DNA from 3 places in the Lentilactobacillus sp. TOM.63 genome. Region 3 is predicted to be linked to each of the others. Evidence: riboswitches for the same ligand, from Rfam matches in the RefSeq annotation. Region 3 holds a riboswitch; each other region holds the start of a gene.
What was found. A riboswitch is a leader RNA that binds a small molecule or an ion and turns the genes downstream of it on or off. The one in region 3 is predicted to bind thiamine pyrophosphate.

Region 1 (9,701 bases), on a different contig from region 3:
GGAACACCGATGTGTACAAATCCACCGCAGTCCTTGAAGCCAGAGTACCAAAACCCGACTTAACGATTACAGCCAATCCTTTATTGGAAAGCTTGGTTGACAATCAATTGGCGCGCACTAAAACTCTCAAAGTCAACGACCAGGATGTCGGTCTGGCAGCAGTTGATGTTCAGCCTGACTCCGATCAGCTGATTAATAAGGGCGGTGCCAAACAGCCCAACGTGTATATTTGGGGTGTCCCCTTAGAAGGATTGAGGTTTGCCACAAACGCCAGCCCCCGTCCGGGAGTTAACGATATCAACCTCCAGACAGCTGATAAGATTGCGGCAAGTGTCCTGGGCCTCAAAACGGCAGATAAGGTGGATATGAACTAAATTTGTGGGAAAATCGCAACTTGTTTGAATAAATGTAAAAGAAAGCCACGGCAGCAGGTAGTTGTCATGGCTTTTAATTGTCATTAATTTGATCGAACCCAACAGTTGAGTATTCCGAGCTTCTTATTGGAAAAAAGCGCCAATGCTACCCGTTTGTCTTTGTACTCTGAACTTCCATGAATGACCGATCCGGAATTCGGATCAAACTAAATCGGTTGGCTTGACGGCCAGCATGCAGGCCGATTCCGTTAAACCAGTTTTTCTTATAAGTGGCTGTGACGGTTGCGACCCAAGCATGTTGATATCGATCGTCCAGATGGTTCAACCACTCCTTGTTCCACTTGTAGGTTTCAGATTGCAGGTTCAGGTTGCTCTTGCCATAGACCACCGTCGCGTTTAAGCTGTTAACTTGATATTTACCGCCTTCCACGTAGTATGTATAGTTTTGAACAGGATTTCGACCGGAACCATTTTGCACTTGCACGTAGTCCGATTGGTCGTTCTTGTATTGGATGATCAATGGCTTGTACTCGTAACTGGTCGTCACCCGGCTTTGATCCATTTTGGCAACGTCTTGGAAAAATGTCGCGTACGACATCCCCCAAACAGCCAACAAAAAGACGACAATCTCACCACAGGAGATGCTAAAGTTTTGCCAAGTGAAGCTTTTTTTAGTTGTCACTATTAATTTCAACCGGCGGGCCCGCATATCGTGGATCATCCAAACCAAATAAAAAATCAAGATGAGCCAAAGCCCCATACCAATCAAATTCCAGGCGGATTTCATAACTGATTCCCCTTTTTACTTGTTATTGAGTTTAGTTTACACTAATTAAGAGTGCGAAAACAAGCGGTTAGCGACTGGAATATAAGTCGCCTACTGGGAGAATTCCCGGTTTTGGAATTTTTTCAGTAGGTGCTTATATGCAAGTCGCCGCTTGATTGAGCACATTTCAATCAGAGTGCGAAAACAAGCGATTAACAATCGGAGTGTAAGTCTTCTTTGGAAGAAATTCCCGGTTTTGGAATTTTTCCAGTAGGTGCTTATACGCCAACGATCACTTGATGAAACAGTCCGACTCTAAACTTGGAACTAAATCCATTCTAACATTCTTAAATGCCATTCATCCATTTCGAAAACTCATCGAGGTGACCTCACATGTGCACCAGCTTAACCATTCAATCAAATAATCATCATGCGCTTCTCGGCCGCACCATGGACTTCCCAATAGAGGCCAAGTGGCATCCAACTCTCATCAATCAAACCAGTTACCAAACTGCACTCGCGGGCAAGCGACCACTTAAATACCCATACGTCGGCGGTGGTCGTCATGAAAGCCGCATCGATATTTTGATAGCCGATGGCGTTAACATTGCCGGCTTAAGTTGCGCCGAGCTCATGTTTCCGCTCAAAGCACACTATCTGGCTAATGAAGTCCCAGAAAAGTTGAACCTCACCCCACAGGATTTCCTGCCTTGGGTTCTCGGCGAACATAATTCAATCGAAGCCGTGAAAAACGAGCTTTCAGACGTTGCCCTGATTGGTAAAAATTGGCTTGCGGGCCAAGAAGTTTTTTCGTTTCACTGGATTTTGACCGACCAAACTGGGCAAACATTAATTATTGAACCAACTCAAAATGGCATGGAAATCATTGCCGATTCCATCGGTGTCCTGACCAATTCGCCAACTTATCCCGAACACATGCGGCGGCTTGCCAAGGAGCTAAACGGATCCTCAAATAAAGAAAGCTTAGTCCAGCAATCCCGACGTCTTGTCTTGAATCAGCAAATCCCCGCAGCCACCAACACGCCAACTTCGCGATTCCTTGAAGCGGCAGTCGTTAAGCTCGGGAATTCACCGGCCCCAAATCAGTTTGTGGCTCGAAACCGCTTGTTTAATGTCTTAAATGCGGTTGCTATCCCTTATCAACAGACAATGAATGCCCATCCCAATTTTAATTATACCCATTACATTTCAATTTTAGATTCAACCAATCAGACTTATTTCTTCAAATATCATGACGACAACCAAGTTTTCAGTTTCTCGCTGCCACAACTCATTGCCAATTATCCCAACACGGCCAAATTTCTAGCCTAAATATTTGGCAATCTGCTTTTGAACGCCCTGTTCTTCGTTAGTTTCATCCGTCACCAAATCAACTCGGGATAACAAGTCTTCAGCGGCATTCTTCATTGCATAGCCCTCGCCAGCTGCCTCAATCATCTCAAAGTCATTGCCGTTATCACCAAATGCGGCAACGTCCTCAAACGACAGGTTCCAATCAGCCAACAGGGTCTGGAGACCACTAAGCTTGCTGATACCGTCGACCATGACGTCCAGCCCATTCATGCCAGAAGACGTGGCCGCAAGTTGGCCGCTAAATTTGTGGTTAAACTCATCTTGGCGTTTAACGACCCCACCAGCTTCCCAAGTGATATCAAGCTTGTAAATTGAATCAAACACCAATTTCAAATCACGCATCGACTGCATGTTTTCGTAAAAATACTGGGAAGCCTTAAAGCGTTTTGAATCAGCCGGCAAGTTACAATAGGTGCCGTTTCTGCCAACCAAAATAATCTCGGCGCCCGCATAAAGTGATTCGGATTCGAGGTACTCGAGTGCTTTTCTTAAAACGAGATGGTCAATAATCTCTTCGGTCACAATCACGCCACGTTCATCAACGACCAACGCCCCATTGTTACAAATATACGAAATCGGTCCAGAAACGTTTTTAAACAATTCAAGCAGGTGTTGATACTGATTACTGCTTGCCGAAACAAAGTGCAACCCCTGCTTTTTCATTTCATCAAGTTGAGCTTGAAACGCCTGCTTATCAAAGGTGCCCTCATCATTTAAAAACGTGCCGTCCATGTCGCTTGCAATCACTTTAACCAACGCCAATTCCTCCTGTTATTTCAGTTTGATCATTCGTTGTTTCCATACATTCATTCTACAATGTCGTGAATTAGTTTGTAAATTGCTTTTATATTTAGTATACTAAATTTAATCATACAACTTATCTGGGGTGCCTAAAGGCTGAGAAAAACCCATCGAACCTGATCTGGTCAGTACCAGCGAAGGGAGCATACTTCCGTTGTATCCAAATGGATTATTTGCAATAGATGAATTTCGCAGCCAGGGTAAAACTTCAAGTTTTGCGCTGGCTTTTTTGAATGCTCTGATGGTTTTTCGGTGACCGAGTGAGCCCGGTCTTACCAGCAGACACCTCTTGCCAACACCAAGTCGTTTGGCACTCCAGATAATTGGGTGAAATATCATATTGGAGGCATTATTCATGGATAACAAGACTCAACCCGCTACTAATCGGGAACATCAAAGCAAATGGACGCTTCGTAACATTATCCTAATTGCTTTGATTGCTATTTTTACTGGAATTATTTTTTGGGGAGCTGGTTTCCTCTATACAGCGCTAACCGTTGTACTCACACCAATTGGTGCTGCCCCCTTTGCCAATGATCTCTTAATGGGATTGTGGTGTATGGCCGGCCCATTGACTGGCTTTGTGGTTCGGACTTTCGGATCTGCTTTTGTTGGTGAATTTCTCGGAGCTGCCGTTGAAGTCTTTCTTGGTGGCCAATGGGGTGCCGGTGCCTTTATCTCTGGCTTGGTTCAAGGAATTGGTTCCGAACTTGGATTCGCCTTCACTGGCTACAAGCGTTACGACTGGGTTGGCTTGAACGCCTCAATTTTCACCACCGTTGTTGTGACCTTCGCCTGGGACGTGATTAAGAATGGCTACAACAAATTCGGCATTCCACTATTGTTGGCACTCTTTGTCACTCGTTACATCTCAACCTTCATTTTTGGTGGTGTTTTAACCAAGATGATTGTTCGTCTTTTGGATCGTAGTAACGCATTTTCACTTTAACCGCTAGGAGTTCTGATAATGACTGACGTTTTGATTGACCACTTCACTTATGAATACCCCGGCAGCACCGTCAAGGTATTGAACGACGTGGACGTAACTTTTAAACACAACCATTTTTCTTTACTGACCGGTCCATCCGGCAGTGGGAAATCAACACTCCTGTATTTTATTGCTGGATTGTATCCGCATTTTATTGGCAACGATGCTCTGGGAGGCATCAAGTTCGGTGACACGGATATCAAACAAATTCCAAGCAACGAAATCAGCCATTCGGTTGCGATGATGTTTCAAAACCCCAACCAACAGTTTGCCATGGACACTGTCATCCATGAGCTGACCTTTGTGCTGGAAAATATGCTGGTGGATCCTGCCAAGATAGACGGGATTATCAACCACGCATTGGATTTTTGTGGCATCAAACAGTTACGCTCCAGGGTTATCAATACCTTGTCCGGTGGGGAAAAGCAGCGGGTGGCATTAGCCTGCATCGTTGCGATGGATCCACCGGTAATCGTTTTGGATGAGCCGTTTGCCAGCATCGACCCAGATTCACGATTGGATCTGATCAAAAAGCTCAAACAGCTTCAAGTGGAACACGGGAAAACCATTATCCTCGCAGACCATGACCTTAACGATTACAAAGGTGTCATTGACGAGTTCTATTATCTCGATCCGGATACGCATCACATTAGTTTGTTAGATTCACAATCTGCCCAACACTTCTTCGATAATTTTAAAAACACGCAGACAATTAATAAGCAAGTTGCGATCCCAACTGAGGCCGCTCCGTCAATCATTAATATCAAGGATTTTAAACTCCAACCGCACCATTCACTGTTATTGAAGCTGGGTGACTTTAAGTTCTGTAAAGAAAAGACCACTTTGATCACTGGCGCCAATGGAATTGGCAAGTCGACATTATTTAACGCGCTGACCAAATTGTTGCCGTATAATGGCGAAATCGACTTTGCTGGCAAGAACATCCAGAAAATTCGGCCGTTGCCATACGCTAAAAATGTCACGCTGCTATTTCAGGATGCCGAAAATCAATTTTTGAATATTACCGTTAAAGAGGAACTTGATTTATCTCTTAAGAACAGGACAAATCAAGCCTACTCAATCGATGATGTTCAAACGATGCTCAAAGAACTCAGCATTGACGGCCGTGATGACCAAGTCGTTTATTCATTAAGTGAAGGCCAAAAGAAAAAGCTACAGATCATCGAAATGTTAATCATGAATCCGCCGGTCCTCTTGATGGATGAACCATTCAAAGGATTGGATTATCATTCGCTAGAGGTCGTTGTCGGCTTCTTAAACCGGTCCAAGCAGGAATTTCACCAGACCCAAATTATTATTTCTCACCAACTGTCCGGTTTGGATACCCTCATCGACTATCACGCAAACTTTGCGGATCAAAATCTGACTTACCAGGAGGTTATCAAATGAATCCTGGATTAAAGTTACTATTAGTGATGGCAATTGCCCTAGAAATTTCGTTTACCCAGTCGTTGATTGTCAATGTGATCCTCATCGGTGTCAGCTTCATTTACATTCTCTTTAATCGGGTAACCTTCAAAGCGTTAATTGGCTTAATTTTCTGGCCGTTATTCCCTGCCCTTGGATTATTTGTTTCCCAATGGCTTTACGGGAGCGCTGGTATCCATTTTGCTTGGATCCTGTTTACTCGAATTTACGCCTACGTATTTCTTGGAGCAACTTTTACACTGACAAGCAGCATCACCGATTTAGCATTAACGTTGGAGCAGGATTTTCGGTTACCCTCCAAATTTGCATACGGCGTCCTGGCTGCCTTTAACCTGATGCCCAAAATCAACGAAGAAGTCCAGATCATTAAAACTTCCGCGTTGATGCGCGGCGAGGCCCTTCACTTCTGGTCACCCAAATTGTACTTCAAAGCGATCTTATCATCGATTCAATGGTCACAAAATCTGGCCGAAGCGATGACGTCCCATGGCTTCGTGGAAGACCAAGGAAGAACCCATTACCGAGTGATTAAGATTACCAGAATGGACTGGGTTTGGTTTATTGGCCTGTTTGGGATTGTGCAAGTTCTATTATTCTTCATCAGATATTGAAAGCTTTTATTCCTGAATTTTCTATTTTGCATTATAATTAAATGCGAGAGTAGAAAGAGTGTGCGGCTGAGCGGTTTATGTGCATTTCATCACTGTTTGGCAGAACACATTTAGGAAGAAGGCGTTTAGAATGCGGGCAAACATGTTTGCATTTGCGTTCGGCATTTTTGCATTAGTTGTCGGCGTAATGATCGACCTGTTCGGACTATTTAATCAGTTTATGTCCCTGGACAGCGGCAAGACCGTTTTAACCGGTAGTATTACTTTTCTGTTAGGCTTAGCGTTTCTGTCATTGCCCAATCGCATTGAACGATACCTTGGTGAAGCAGTGGTCACATTGGGGTTACTGTATTACTTCTATATCCAAACCAACAACTTATGGGTGGCAATTATTATCGTTGCCATTATCGCTGCGGTCATGGAATATGGGTTAAAGCATCGTTAATGTGTGCCGATTTGCTTTTTATTGCTATAATATATGTATGGCAACACGAGGTTTATCAAATGGAGGAATTATGATGGCAGAACAATTTAGTACCTTAGCTGAAGAAATTATTAATTACCAAAAGAAAAACGACATGCCTGATACTGCGTTAGCATTTAACTTGCACATTTCCGTTGAACGCCTCCACGATATCAAATCGATGGAATCAGAACCGACTCCAGATGAGAAGAGAACGATAGAAGCGGTGGTTCGTTAATTAAGGATGTGAAGCCAAGCAAACCTGGCTTGTCAGACTCTCTTAACAGAAATTACGAGCTTGGGCTTTTGCTAAGGAAGCTTACATGGAAGTTTCTGCTTGGTGGCGCACCATTCGGCCATACCACAACCGCAAGTCAACCACTATCATCACAAAAAGTTTCAGCAATCATTATTTAAAAAATGAAAAGATGACCCAAAACAGAAATTTGTTTGCTTTGGATCATCTTTTTTAGTTGGGAGTGCCTCGAATTTTACTGAGCAGTCAGTCCACCATCTACCACAAACTCTGATCCTGTTGAATAGCTGGAATCATCTGATGCCAAGAACAGGACCATCTTTGATACTTCTTCCGGTTCTGCCACTCTCTGTAGTGGAATGGCTTTGGCAAATTCTTTGATAACTGCTTCGCTATCACCTTGGTGAATCATCGGCGTGGAAATGACGCCTGGGTGCACTGAATTAACCCGGATTCCTGCGTGTGCCAATTGCAGAGCAGCAGCTTTCGTCATTCCTCTAACAGCGAACTTGGTGTCCGTGTAGCCAATTGCACCACCAACTAATCCATTCATCGAAGAAATGTTAACGATACTACCACCATTTTTCATTGCAGGTGAAGCATATTTCATCCCTAAAAAGACTGATAGCTGGTTAATCTTGAAAATCTTCATGTAGTCATCCACAGTAATGGCTTCCAGTGGTTTATTGAAACTAATTCCGGCGTTATTAACCAAAATGTCTAAGGAGCCAAATTGATCGACTGTAGCATTCACCACATCTTTCCAATTGTCTTCATTCGATACATCCTGCTTCAAGAAAATCACGTTGTCGCCAAGTTCTTGAGCTAACGCGCTTCCCTTTTCTTCGTTAATATCAGTAATTGCAACCTTCGCGCCTTCATCAACAAATAATCTTGCGTGACTTGCGCCCATCCCCTGAGATGCACCGGTAATGATCGCAACTTTGCCGTCTAATTTTCCCATAATGTACCTCCTAAAAAGTGAGCGGATCCAAGCGATTAGGGATCGGAATGTAAGTCTCCTTGAACAGAAATTCCGGTTTTGGGGATTTTTGTTCAAGGTGCTTACATGCAGATCCCTGCTTGGAGGAGCTGTCCTAATACAAGTGAGCGGAGCTAGGCGCTTAGAAATTGGAACATAAGTCTCCTCAATCGTAAATCCTGGTTTTGAGGATTTATGATTGAGGTGCTTATGTGGAAATTTCTGCCTAGAGCAGCTGTCCTAGAAAGTAAGCAAGTCCAAGCACTTACTACCCTAAGCCAAACTCTCCCATCCAACTAAATTATACATTATTATTATAGTTTTCATAAGAAATTTGCCTGAAATTTAGAAATTGGCAACTTTGTCCTAATCCTAAAATTAAAGCAGCTAGCGCAGTCATTCCAGTTTTTGAATGACGACACTACCTGCTTTAACTTTTAGAATCAGTTGTTTAATTGTTTGTCACAAGATTTATCAATCTGAAAGCAATTCAAGATAAACGAAGGCCTTATACCGTGGCTTCGCTTCAAGGCTGCTTATGAAAGAGGCGCTGCCAAAACGATGAACGTTTAGGCTGTTTCAGATCTCCTCGATCTTGATGATACCGTTTCATCCCCTCTTTGTAAGGATTACTGAACAGTTGATTGTACGAGGGCTTGTGCTGCTCCTGCTTTGGCAGTTTCTTACCACAATTGGGACAAACCACATCATTAGCAGCTAACTTAGCCCCACAATATGGACAGTATGCAAAACCATTGGCCATCATCTATCACCCCACTCACTTGACCGCCAGGCTCGATTAGTCAACTTCATTTTCCGCCAAGAAGGCTTTCAAATAATCAAAGGCCATCTCGCGGATCGTCTCAATCCCAACTTGTTTGGTCTGCGACTCACCTTCAGCATCGACATCCAGCAATTCAACGTCGAGAACGCCGGTTTTAAAATCTAGGGACATTGGATAGCCAACGAAGTTTTCTTCATCGCTGGTTTCAAATCGAACCACATTGCGATAATTAATTGCTTGAGTAATGATGTTGACCAAGATGTTATCCGCATTATCAAATGCGCGGTCAGCGTTTAACACGGGGAGAGCAAAATCTTTTGCCTGTTGATTAGCAGCGACAAATTTTTCGACGACCCGCAGATAATCGGCGTCCACAATCAGCCGGCGAATATCATCATAACGAATCCAGACATACCCGCCAAATCGCCCGTTCATATCCACAACGAGCATGACAACCTCGCTATCGTTGTTTGCGATAATTTTGCCGACGTAGAAATATTTGCGGTCATCATTGGTATCGACAATGAGCCAACTGCCATCCTTTCGCAATTGGGTGGCTCGGTTTTTAAAGGCAGTCAAATCCGCAATCACAACGTCGTCAACGTGATTAGCAGGTTTAATCACTGGCAACACATCCTGCAACAGTTGCAATTCCGTGCCGCCAAATTCAATCCCCCGAATGTCAGTAAATTTAATCACATATTTCGGTCGTTTCGAGAAATCATATTTATTGATATTTTGAAAGGCGACGCCATTGGGTTGCACCTCGTCAATCAAGCCTTCGTTGTATTTTAATTTATCAGCGTCCTTGGTAATAATCAGTGAGACCCGCTGATCTTCATGCAAAGTTTTG
Region 2 (5,405 bases), on a different contig from region 3:
TGAACCATTTTCGATAAGCACGGGTCATTCGGAAAACAAAGTCAGCTGGCATTTCATAAATGTTGTCTTTGAGCCAATTGTTAAGCCAAGATTGATTAGTAATTAGGTTGTCGTGATGGTGGTTGTTAAAAAAGATCGTTAGGGTTTGGTGTTCTGCCTTCGTTAAATGGAGATTTTCGATGAAGAACCCGGGTCGATTGAATTGGAGCTTTTCGGGTTGGATTTCATCAACCAGGCTGCCTAGTCCAACTGTTACTTGATATAGGGCGGCTTGCAGTTTTCCTTCAGATTGGGGGTTGGGTAATTTGACGTCAAGATAGCTGTAAGGCATTAAAGCTACTCCTCTCTATTCAGGATGTGGTGGTAAAGGCATCCTTCACAAAAAACGTGATAACAATCGCAATGGTTCCCGGCCAGTAGGTTTGGGGAACGATGCCGAAAAATAAGTAAAAGGAAACCAGAATGCCGACTGCGGTGAGGCCAGCACCTATTTTGGTGATTTGGTGGTGGTCGGGGTCATAACTGAGATGTTTTTGGTACCAATATTTGAAGCTGAAGTAATGAATTGGCCAGATCATAATGGCAATTAAGAGCAAAATACTAGATATATTGGTTAGCGTTTGGAGACCCTCAACACCGGGAAAAGTCTGGTTGGCCCATTCTTGGACATTTAGGATGCCAAAAATGATGAGGACAGGGATGTTGCGGAGAAGGCTGTATTTCCAAGCCACTCTCATGCGTTTCCCTTCTTTCTAACGGGTGCTTTAAACCCTTCCACGAAAATCATCATGATCGTGAAGACTAGAAAGAACAATTCGCCGTTTTGAAGCAGTGAAAACGAAACGAGAACCGCCAAAATGATCGCCCCAACGATTAGGCTGAAGTTGGCGGCCAACGTGAACGTTCGATTTGTTCGATCGTATTCGGAATGCTGCTTGAAGTATTGTTGGCCAAACGATTTGCTAATGATCACTTCAATAATAGTGGTAGCGGCAATCAGAATGACCAGGTTGATCAGGTCGTTGATCCCGAATAACTGGATAATCGGGTATAAGATTAAAATGACATACAATAAATAGTTCGTGATTAGGGCATATTTTAAATCGAATTTCATAACACTGAACCTCTCTGTAAAAAATTTCCCCAACCCCTCAAAATAGTTGTTAACAGCGTATCATGAATAACCAGATTGTTGCAAACGCCGCAACCGTGGTACACTTTGGGTATTCAAATGAGACGGTGCTATATGCTGAGATGGCGCAGTGCCAATCCCTTTGAACCTGATTTGGTTAATACCAACGTAGGGAAGTGACAGAATTGAGAATGACAGGTACCAAATCCGGTAACGGTTTATTTGAAAATTTTTGCAAGAGGAGTTTCATCCAATGAAATTTTCACAACAGTTACTGGCAGCTGGTCAACCAATTTTGCAGGCAATCTACCAACATCCATTTGTCGAAGGTATCGGCAATGGTAATTTGCCTAAAGAGGCCCTGACATTTTATGTCGGTCAGGATTATAACTACCTGAATGCCTTTATCAAGGTCTACGCGGCGGCCATTGAAAAGTCGGAAACTCGCGCGGACATGGCGATCTTTGCCAAACAAATTGATTTTATCCTAAATAGTGAAATTCACCCCCATCACAATTTCTGTAACGTTGCCGGGGTGAAATACGAAACTTTGCAGCACGAGCCCCAAGCACCCGGCACTTATTTGTACAATGAGCATATGTATCGGGCAGCGCGAACTGGCGACCTGATCGATATTGTGGCCGCCATGACGCCGTGTCCATGGACGTATTTGGAAATCGCAAACCGGTTTGTGAAGCAAGGGAAGAATACTGACGATAATGTCTTCAAACCGTGGATTGATTTTTACGCAGATATGGGCGATAGCGAGGACAGTATTCTCCAGCAAATGTATGATTTGATCGACCGAGAAGCCGTGAAGTACGACCAGCACCGTTTGGACATTGTTAAGGAAGAATTCCTCAAGAGCTGTGAAATGGAGTGGCGGTTCTGGGATCAAGCCTATAAGCAGACGGGTTGGCAGTTTGTGAAACCAATGAAGCAATATTACTAAGCACATAGACTGGGATAATAAGTATTTTGAACCCAGAATCCAACAAGAAAAAACCAGTTATTCCTGAGGCTGGAATAGCTGGTTTTTCTTGTTAAATGGCCCGAATCGGTCGTTTGTCGCAGCTTTTATCTGAGTATCAGTGGTAATCCAAATGATGATCACTGATTGAAAATTAACACATGTCTCAGCCTTTTGTACGAGCATTTAGTTGCGACGACGTCTGAATTTCGCCAAGCCAAGCAATCCTAACATAGACAATCCAAGGACTGCTAACCAGTTTGCGGTGTGCGTGTCACCAGTTTGTGGCAGCATGGACGCTGTCTTGAGTTCTTGATCCTTTTGAGTGGCATTAGTAGAAGCGGACGCTGGTTTAACAGCATCATTGCTACTGTACTTGAAGGTGCTGCCACCCTTAGCGTTCAATGCTTGAAGGCCAGTGCCAGTTGAGCCGGAACCATTTGCACCAGAACCGGGGTTACTCTTGAGGTAGAGCACGCCGTCCTTTTTGCTAGTTGAAGCCTTGCCAGTCTTGTTGCTTGAACTGGTTTTCTTTTTGTCGTTACCTTTCTTGTCATCAGATGGCAAGGCTTGTGGAAGCTCAATGTCATCTTCAGGAGTTGTTGGGGTTTCTGGAGTTGGCGTTTCTGGTGTTGGGGCTTCCGGAGTTGGTGGCGTTACCTCTGGATCAGGGGTTGGATCTGGATCCGGTGTGGATGGGCCTGGACCCGGTCCGGGATCAGGAGGAGTGATTTCATCTTCAATCGTACGAATGCCAAATCGCTCATTTTCTGCGTAAGTGTAAAGAGAATTTTCGGTTTTTGCATAGTTTTCATGTTCGCCATAGACGTACTGAGTTTCACCTTGGATTTTTTGTACACCATAGCTAGTTTTCTCAGCATGATAGTCTTCTGGAATTTGGAGGTTGAAACTCATTTTGAGATTAGAGTGGCCGTGCCCTCTTTCCAGGTAGAAAATCTTGATCTCATGAGAATCGCCGGCATTGCCCCATCCTTGGCCTAACAAATTATCCAAATGTTCTTTCTTTCTTTTTCCTACGGATACTTCCCCATTACTAAAATTAATTGCTCCATCTAGTTTTGAATGGATTCCACCAATATCAAGCACAAGTTTTCCATCGATGAATAACCAAAAGTCATCGTCACCACTGAAATTGAACACCATTGGGATCTTTTTGTCCGTAAGTGAATTACTGTCATCAACCATACCACCTTCAGGGTGCATATAAGAAAACTCCATCTTCATCCCAAGGAAGTGGTTAGGGGCATTCTTGCCTTTTAGATTATAGCCTTGAGCATTGTTTCCATTGAAGAATTTGAAGTCTTTGTCCAAGGGAAAGAATTGGCCACCACTGTTATCATTCGCCTTATTAGCTTTGTTATAAACTAACATATCCCCTAAATTGTTCGGATCATCTGCTTTGTCATCGAATACGGTATGGTATTTACTACTATCGAATGAATAGCCGCCGTGACCATCACTAATGAACATCTTAAGTGGCTGGTTGGTTACGTAATTGTTACTAGAACCAGTAGTACTGCTTCCATCGAATAGGTATGCTAATGATTCCCCGTCAACCGTTGGATACCCATTACTTAGTTCAGAAGCAACGATCTTAGGGTATCCATTAGGATTGCTCTTATTGTATGCTGCAACCCCTGATTTGGTTGATCCACCATCAGAGAATTTTAATTTTTTGTCTTTATTGATTCCGGCATCCCGGACTTCCCTATCGGCTAAGCCATCTTTTCCAACTCCATTATCTCCATCACTTGTACCCGTTACAGTGTAATCTGTTAATGTGATATTGATTCCAGGGTTTGTCACTTCCGTAACTTGCTGAAGACTCTTGGTGGGGTCGGGAATTGTGGTTTTGGGTTTTATGAGAGGCTTGACGAGTGTATAGACTGCGGTGTTGGCAGGTAGACTTGTGCCATCCTTCTTTACAATGTATAATTCATCGCCTATTTGAACAAATCTTGTTTGATCTACGCCAATCTCTTTTCCAAGTGCCTCTTTAATTGCTTGCTGTTCAGGTGTTAGTTCAACATTTGAAGGTGTACCTTCAGAATTCTCTAGGTAGGTGGTTTGTCGGAACTTATCAGGAACATTTGTGTTGAATTCAGTTGTTTCGGTTTCATTGAGTTTGACTAGTGTTTTGTCCTGTGACTCGTCATCAGTATGGATCTTCCAGAGGTTACCGGTATTATCGACGAAAATGGTTTCAATTCCACCATCGTAGTCATCACTATTGTCTGGGTGGAAGTAAACTGTCTTGCCGTCAATGATATATGGAAAGTACTGGGCCTTATTAAGGAAATTCGGTTCTCCATCGCTAGTCATCACCTCGTAATTCCCCCACGTTTCTGGGATTTCCTTGTTATCTTCGACTTCTTCTTTCAAGGATTCGATCAATTCCTCCGGTGCATAGTCAATTGCAAGTGCATCAGCATTGATAGCAGCTGCAACATCGTCGTCCACGTTTGCTGTTTTGTCGAATATTTCACCATTATATTTATAGTAATGTGTCTCATTTCCATCGGTCAATTGGACAACATATACCGGCTCAGCCCCGGATTGGTTATCAGTAATTTTAAAGTACTGCTTAGCTATTAAGGCTGCATTGCTATCCGTTGGGGGATTTTCAGAGTTATAGACAATTTTGTGTTCATCGACATTGTCTAATTTCTGTCCAACAGCAATTTCTAGTGCCTCTTTATCTTTCAGATAGGTTTTGACCTATACCCCCAAAGTTAGGCTCTTCGTCAACTGTTGTTGGTGAAACTAAATTCGAGTTCTAATCACTTTGTGATTAGGGCTCTTTTTGTTTTGACCTTGAAAACGTATAGTACTCGCGTTCTAAATCTCCAGAAACTGCGATAGCCAAAGCTAGCTCGTTTAATAGCTTTGATTTTATTATTAGAACCTTCTAAAGGACCATTTGAATACGGTGTGGTAAAGGTATTATGAATTTCATCGTGATGGGCTTCAAGTGTCTTAAGTGTGTTCTTCATTTCCTCAGAATACGCGGTATGATGCCAAAAAGTGGCATTGTAATTATGCCAATCTTGATGTTGAATAGCCGTCCGCACGTTATTTAAGACTTGATAGGTTTGTTTAAGTTCTGAATCCAAGGATAATAGCTGATCGACCACATCAGTGGCCGGCATTAAATAAGGGAAATTCGTCCATCTTTTAAATTGTTCAAAGTCAAGTTGTTCAGCCGGGACTAATAATAGCTTCCAGTATCGTTTGAGCGCGTGAAATTCCCGAGCGGACGGGGCAAATTTTTTCATCACTTTA
Region 3 (5,544 bases):
ATCGCGGTCTTTAATAATAAGCACGGTAAAATCACGGACGAACAGTCATTGCAGATCGGCGACTCCGTTCGAGCCATTCGCAGTGATACCAGTCTACATATCGTGAGTGTTACGAGTGCCGGTGACAATGAAGCAGCCAAAAAGCAGCTGGTTTCAAACGATGGCACTACCGAAATGGTCATGATCACCGTTCCCAGCAAGTACAAGGTTAGAGGTCAGACCAATGAAGTCCTCAACAAAATTAAGACACCCGGGATGCGAACCTACGTTACCGGTAGTGATGTCTTAAATGAAGACTTCTCGGCAACAACCGAAAAAGGACTTCAAAAGACCGAAATTATTGCCGCAATTTTTATTTTTATTGTCTTAATCATCGTCTTTAGGTCATTGCTCATCCCAATCATTTCACTATTGACCGTTGCGGTATCCTACCTGATTTCTCTCAGTATTGTCATGAACCTGGCACAGCGCTATGGCTTCCCAATTTCCAACTTTACCCAAGTCTTCTTAGTCGTGGTTCTCTTTGGAATTGGGACTGACTATAATATCCTGCTGTATGACAGGTTTAAAGAACAGATTAAACAAGGGCAAACGGCAGTCGCGGCTGCCAAAACTGCTCAACGCCATGCTGGTAGAACCATTCTCTATAGTGGTTCTTCAGTGTTAATCGGATTTACTGCCCTGGCTCTGGCAAAATTCTCATTCTATCGTTCTGGTGTCGGGGTTGCCGTCGGGGTTGCGGTCCTATTAATGGTTCTGCTCACCCTCAACATGTTCTTCATGGCAACCTTGGGTGAAAAGTTATTCTGGCCAAGTAAAAATCTGGCCGCCCATGACCGCAGCGTCGTTTGGCATTTTCTATCCAAATTTACAATTTCCCACACGTTTGTGATGGTCGGCATCTTAATCATCGCAGCTATCCCGCTATTATTCATGGGATCTCAAAAATTGAATTTCAATAATGCAGACGAATTGCCGAACAGCGTTCAATCCAAGGCAGGCTATAATCTCATTCAAGAACACTACCCTGCCGGAACCTCTGGACCATCTACGCTTTACATCGAAAATAAGAAACCACTCAATACCCAGCAGTATTTGGCCGAAATCGATCAATTAACCGGATACTTGAACTCGGAATCCGGCGTTAAATCTGTTACCTCAGTGACGAGACCAGGTGGAACTAAGATTGATCAACTTTATCTGAAGAGTCAGTTGAAAACTTTAACTGATGGTTTGGATCAAGCCAATTACGGAATCAAAAAGGTTCAAAAAGGATTGGACAGTGCCAACAAGAAACTTGCTAGTTCGGACACTTCTGCCAGCATCGCCCAGGTTGAGAAATTGGCTGATGGTGCCAGCAAGCTTCAATCAGGTGCCCAGCAGTTGAGTAACAGCCTATCAGCTTATACGTCTGGTGTTAACAGCTTGGCAAGCGGCTCTCAATCGCTTAGTCAAGGCGCTTCTTCATTATCTTCTGGTGTCGGTCAACTATCGTCCGGCAGTCAGACGCTCAACTCAGGCATCCAACAATTACAATCTAAGACCGCCCGTTTGAAGGCTCTTCGAAGTCGGGTTAGTCGTTTGGCCTCTGGTTCCAGTCGACTGTCATCGGGCATTAGCCGCCTGCATTCACAAGTCACGCCATTTTCAAGCGGTTTAAGCCAACTCCACAGTGGTGCAAGTCAACTTCAGCAGAACAGCTCATCACTCGTCTCTGGAGCTCAAAACATTGCCAGTGGCAGTTCAGAAGTCAATACTGGCGTTCAAACTCTGAGTTCAAAGATGAAAGCTCTCCAAACTCAAATGCAACAGCTCCAACAAGGCCTTTCTTCTGCCAATGCCGGCTTATCCAAAGTTAGCAGCGGTACCAATACTGTTAATGATTATCTAAAGGAAATGCAAAAGTCCTATCTGGGCAACACCTTCTATATGCCAAAGGCAAGTGTTAAGAGCCCATCCTTCACACCATCACTTGATGCCTTTATGTCCAAGGATCGTAAAATTACCCACATCACCTTTATTCTAAACAGTGATCCAAGCACCACTAAGTCCGCTAACCGGATTAAAACCATTACGCGCGATGTGAACGCCAAGTTGAAGGGTTCATCCTTAAACAAAGCCAAAGTTGCAATTGGTGGTCAAAGTTCTCAAACAGCTGACTTACAAAAGACCGCTAATGGGGACTTCCTGAGAACAGTTGTCATCATGCTGGTTGGAATTGGAATTGCGTTGATGTTTGTCACCCGCTCACTCGTTCAGGCATTGACGATTATCGGCACATTGATTGTGACCTACTTTGGTGCCTTGCAGATCACGCGCTGGTTATCTGGCTACCTTCTTTTCCAAAATATGCTTACCTGGAATACACCATTCTTTAGCTTCATCATGTTAGTTGCTTTAGGAGTGGATTACAGTATTTTCCTGATGATGCGTTATAGGGGTGATGCCAGCGCAATAACTGACGTCCGAATGCGGATTACGAATGCCGCAACTATCATCGGAACAGTGGTTATCTCAGCTGCCATCATTCTAGGCGGCACATTTGCCGCATTGATTCCTTCCAACGTGCTTACCCTGATTCAAGTCGCAATGACCGTTATCGTGGGACTGGTCATCTTAGTTATCACCTTGCCAATCATTATGAGTGCAATGGTTAAATGGACCTACCCATATGTCAACGACAAGATGTATAAAAAGTCGATTGAAGGTCAAGATAAAATGCGTCGTAGTAAGGATCCTGAAGCCAAAAAGGGAAATGATTAACCAAGCTGATGTTTAGCCTAACCCCGCTTAAGCGCGTATATATAGCAGGGCCAAGGTATTAGTCAGCAGCTTGTTTATAAATGTCATTTAGCTGACCATTGATATATTTATTGATCAATTTTGCGATAAATGGCTGATCTTCGCTATTTAAGGGCAAATCGCTTTTTATCCCAGTCTCGCGAGTTTAAATCATTATCTCAATGGCCGAGCAACTTTTTCTTGTTCTTGATCCAGTAACCATTGCTCATGGATCACGCACATATTCCAATATTGCAATTCGTATTCGCTACTGTATTGAAATGCCAGCCGCATTTTCTCGCGGCCCTTATCGTCCGTATTCTCTGCCAGATCATCAGTTAAATTGAGCATTTGCTGATTAACCGAGCCAAATTCTTCCGATGCACAAAAATCAATAAAATCTTTGTAGACTGGCTTAGTATTAAATCCTTTTTCAGCAATTTTACGAAACATCTCTGTATAGGTCCAATAACAGGGAACCAAGCTGGCCTCTCCAGCATCAATACCTTGCTGTTCAAATTGATAATTCATGTTAGTAATATAAGCATATGCCGTTGGCGCAACCGGCACCGAATCGATTTCTGTTTGTGTCAAGTTCAATTCATCATAAATTGGGCTGTGCTCGCTAATCTCGTTACAAACATCAACTAAGTGGGCTAACGAATCAGCGTGGGCTCGATTCGTCATTTTAGCCGCAATTTTTTGATGAAGGTCATAAAAAGCGACACAATATTTATTATCCTGAATAAAGTAATAACGAAATGCTTCTGGGGCCAAGGTACCATCTGTCAAACCCGTGATGAATGGACAATCAAAAATTTGTTGCCAAACTGAATTGTTTTCTTGTCGTAACTGCGTTGTAAATTTCATCCTTTTCCTCCGTTATTTGCTTAATTTACTGACATTGTTGAGTTGCAGCTTATCAAATACCCGATCAAAATTAAGGGTAATCAATTTCACCAAAACACCATCAAATACCAGGCTTGAAACCGTCGAAATCATAAACAGTGCAATAATCATCCCAGTCCCATAATGACTATATCCAGAAGTGAGGAAGCTGTAGCCAAAGCCTAGTAGGTTAGCGCCAAAAGCCCCCAACAAGCAGCTTGTCCACGAAAACTTCTGATAGCCATGCGGGAAAAAGCCAAGTTCATTGCCGACACCTTGCAAAAAGCCGACGACAACAGTCATAATGCCCCATTGAGCACCAAAGAACATTTCAACAACCGCAGCAAGTGTTTCGCCAATAATTCCGGCGCCGACCGTTGGAACAAAATAAAGACACAAAGGTGCAGAGATGTACCATAAACCAGAATACAAGCCATCGACAAATGGGCTTAACCCAGTTGGGGTCAGCGCAATTTTGGTCACATTGTACAAGGTGTCAACGCCGTAAAAATAAATTGCCCCACAGACAATCCCAATCAAAGTCACCGTAATAATCTGTCTAACGTCCCAGTGTGGTGATCGAATGTTCATCAAATATCCGCCTCGTTTCACTATTCTAAATTCTAACGTACCAACCAAACCGATTCTTCAGCTTACTTTATCTTTCCATTAAAAAAAGGACCTCCTCTACAAAAAGAGCGGTCCTTAGCCATGCAAAAATCGTCACAAATTGACTAATTGGTCTTCCTACGTCAGTACTAACTGATTCAGGTTCCATGGGTATTTCTCAGCCGGACTTATCCAGCACCCCAGACCACAGATTAAATTATTTGATCAAGGCCATTAAACACCCAACTAACACCGACTGTCAATCATTTTTTGAAATTCTTTTATTTGGAAGTCTTACCAATAAGCAACTCAATTTGACAATTTAGCCCGTTTAACGTTATAGTTTTTAAAGTTATCTAAGCTCAAATCTGATCACTGATTCTAATTACCCTTTCGAATTTTTCTGTTAGGAGCACTCACCTTGAAAAAACTCATTAAGCTCGCTTTAACCATTTTAGCCGGCGTCGCACTTGCCGCTACCAGTATCCAAGCGTCACCTATCTCAGCCCAAGCCGCAGATACTTACTACAAAGTTGGGAAGATCCATAACTACACCCCTTCAAGTTGGCGTGGGAACTGGTATTCATACGTTGATGGCAAAATGTGTGTCACCCATATCAATCAATACTCAGTTACCCAATCTTATAAAGGAAAGTCCCATACCCTCTTTAAAAGCACTTGGAAAGGTTATAAAAAATTAGCAGTCGCCAAAATCCAAGGCAGCAGTCGTTACACGTTTAACGCCTACGCTCAGCACGGTTATCAGAGCGACAGAGGCTGGGGAATCACTCATCGGACCATTAATGATCAACGGCTCACCGTACTGAGAGACTACTCGGCAATGGGTTCCTACGTTGACCTTTTCAGAGCGCCAGTTTACAAGTCGTATTCAAAATAAACGAGAGGAATTGACATGTCAGAAAACAAAGTTGTTAATGCATTATCATATTTGTCGATCGTCTTCGCCCCGTTCATCTTTCCATTCATTGTCTGGTTGATCAGTAAGGATAACCAAAACATGCATGAAACGGCAAAGCACGCCTTTTTATTGCATTTGATTCCAGTCGTATTATCAACACTCACATTTATGCTGGTGGGCATTATGGCAATTACGGTGGGCGATCAAACCCGATCTATCGCAATCCTATTCATTGTCCTGGTGGGGCTAGTCATCATTGTGGATATCGCAATGTTTATTTATAACTTGTATTTAGGAATTAAAATCTTAGTAAAATAATTCAGGTTGATGAAGATCTAAGGCATAGG

Region 1: it holds a riboswitch for thiamine pyrophosphate, as region 3 does, so the genes downstream of both, QUF07_RS06040 (ECF transporter S component) here and QUF07_RS13005 (ECF transporter S component) in region 3, are expected to answer to the same signal.
Region 2: it holds a riboswitch for thiamine pyrophosphate, as region 3 does, so the genes downstream of both, tenA (thiaminase II) here and QUF07_RS13005 (ECF transporter S component) in region 3, are expected to answer to the same signal.

Annotation. Positions count from the first base shown of each region.
Region 1 is NZ_JAUCAP010000022.1:10,654-20,354, forward strand. It holds gene QUF07_RS06020 (FAD/NAD(P)-binding protein) at 1-374, shown strand, start outside; gene QUF07_RS06025 (LVIS_2131 family protein) at 520-1,161, opposite strand; gene QUF07_RS06030 (linear amide C-N hydrolase) at 1,534-2,472, shown strand; gene QUF07_RS06035 (HAD family hydrolase) at 2,464-3,270, opposite strand; TPP riboswitch at 3,387-3,476, shown strand; gene QUF07_RS06040 (ECF transporter S component) at 3,671-4,264, shown strand; gene QUF07_RS06045 (ATP-binding cassette domain-containing protein) at 4,283-5,713, shown strand; gene QUF07_RS06050 (energy-coupling factor transporter transmembrane component T family protein) at 5,710-6,363, shown strand; gene QUF07_RS06055 (hypothetical protein) at 6,494-6,808, shown strand; gene QUF07_RS06060 (LBP_cg2779 family protein) at 6,879-7,064, shown strand; gene QUF07_RS06065 (glucose 1-dehydrogenase) at 7,318-8,046, opposite strand; gene QUF07_RS06070 (zinc ribbon domain-containing protein) at 8,591-8,830, opposite strand; gene QUF07_RS06075 (hypothetical protein) at 8,864-9,701, opposite strand, start outside.
Region 2 is NZ_JAUCAP010000001.1:205-5,609, reverse strand. It holds gene QUF07_RS00030 (hypothetical protein) at 1-331, opposite strand, end outside; gene QUF07_RS00025 (hypothetical protein) at 351-737, opposite strand; gene QUF07_RS00020 (hypothetical protein) at 734-1,114, opposite strand; TPP riboswitch at 1,210-1,324, shown strand; gene tenA (thiaminase II) at 1,386-2,084, shown strand; gene QUF07_RS00010 (fibro-slime domain-containing protein) at 2,289-4,649, opposite strand; partial or broken gene QUF07_RS00005 (ISL3 family transposase) at 4,904-5,405, opposite strand, start outside.
Region 3 is NZ_JAUCAP010000109.1:553-6,096, forward strand. It holds gene QUF07_RS12995 (MMPL family transporter) at 1-2,763, shown strand, start outside; gene QUF07_RS13000 (TenA family protein) at 2,956-3,651, opposite strand; gene QUF07_RS13005 (ECF transporter S component) at 3,664-4,260, opposite strand; TPP riboswitch at 4,397-4,491, opposite strand; gene QUF07_RS13010 (hypothetical protein) at 4,700-5,176, shown strand; gene QUF07_RS13015 (magnetosome magnetite crystal formation protein family) at 5,192-5,515, shown strand.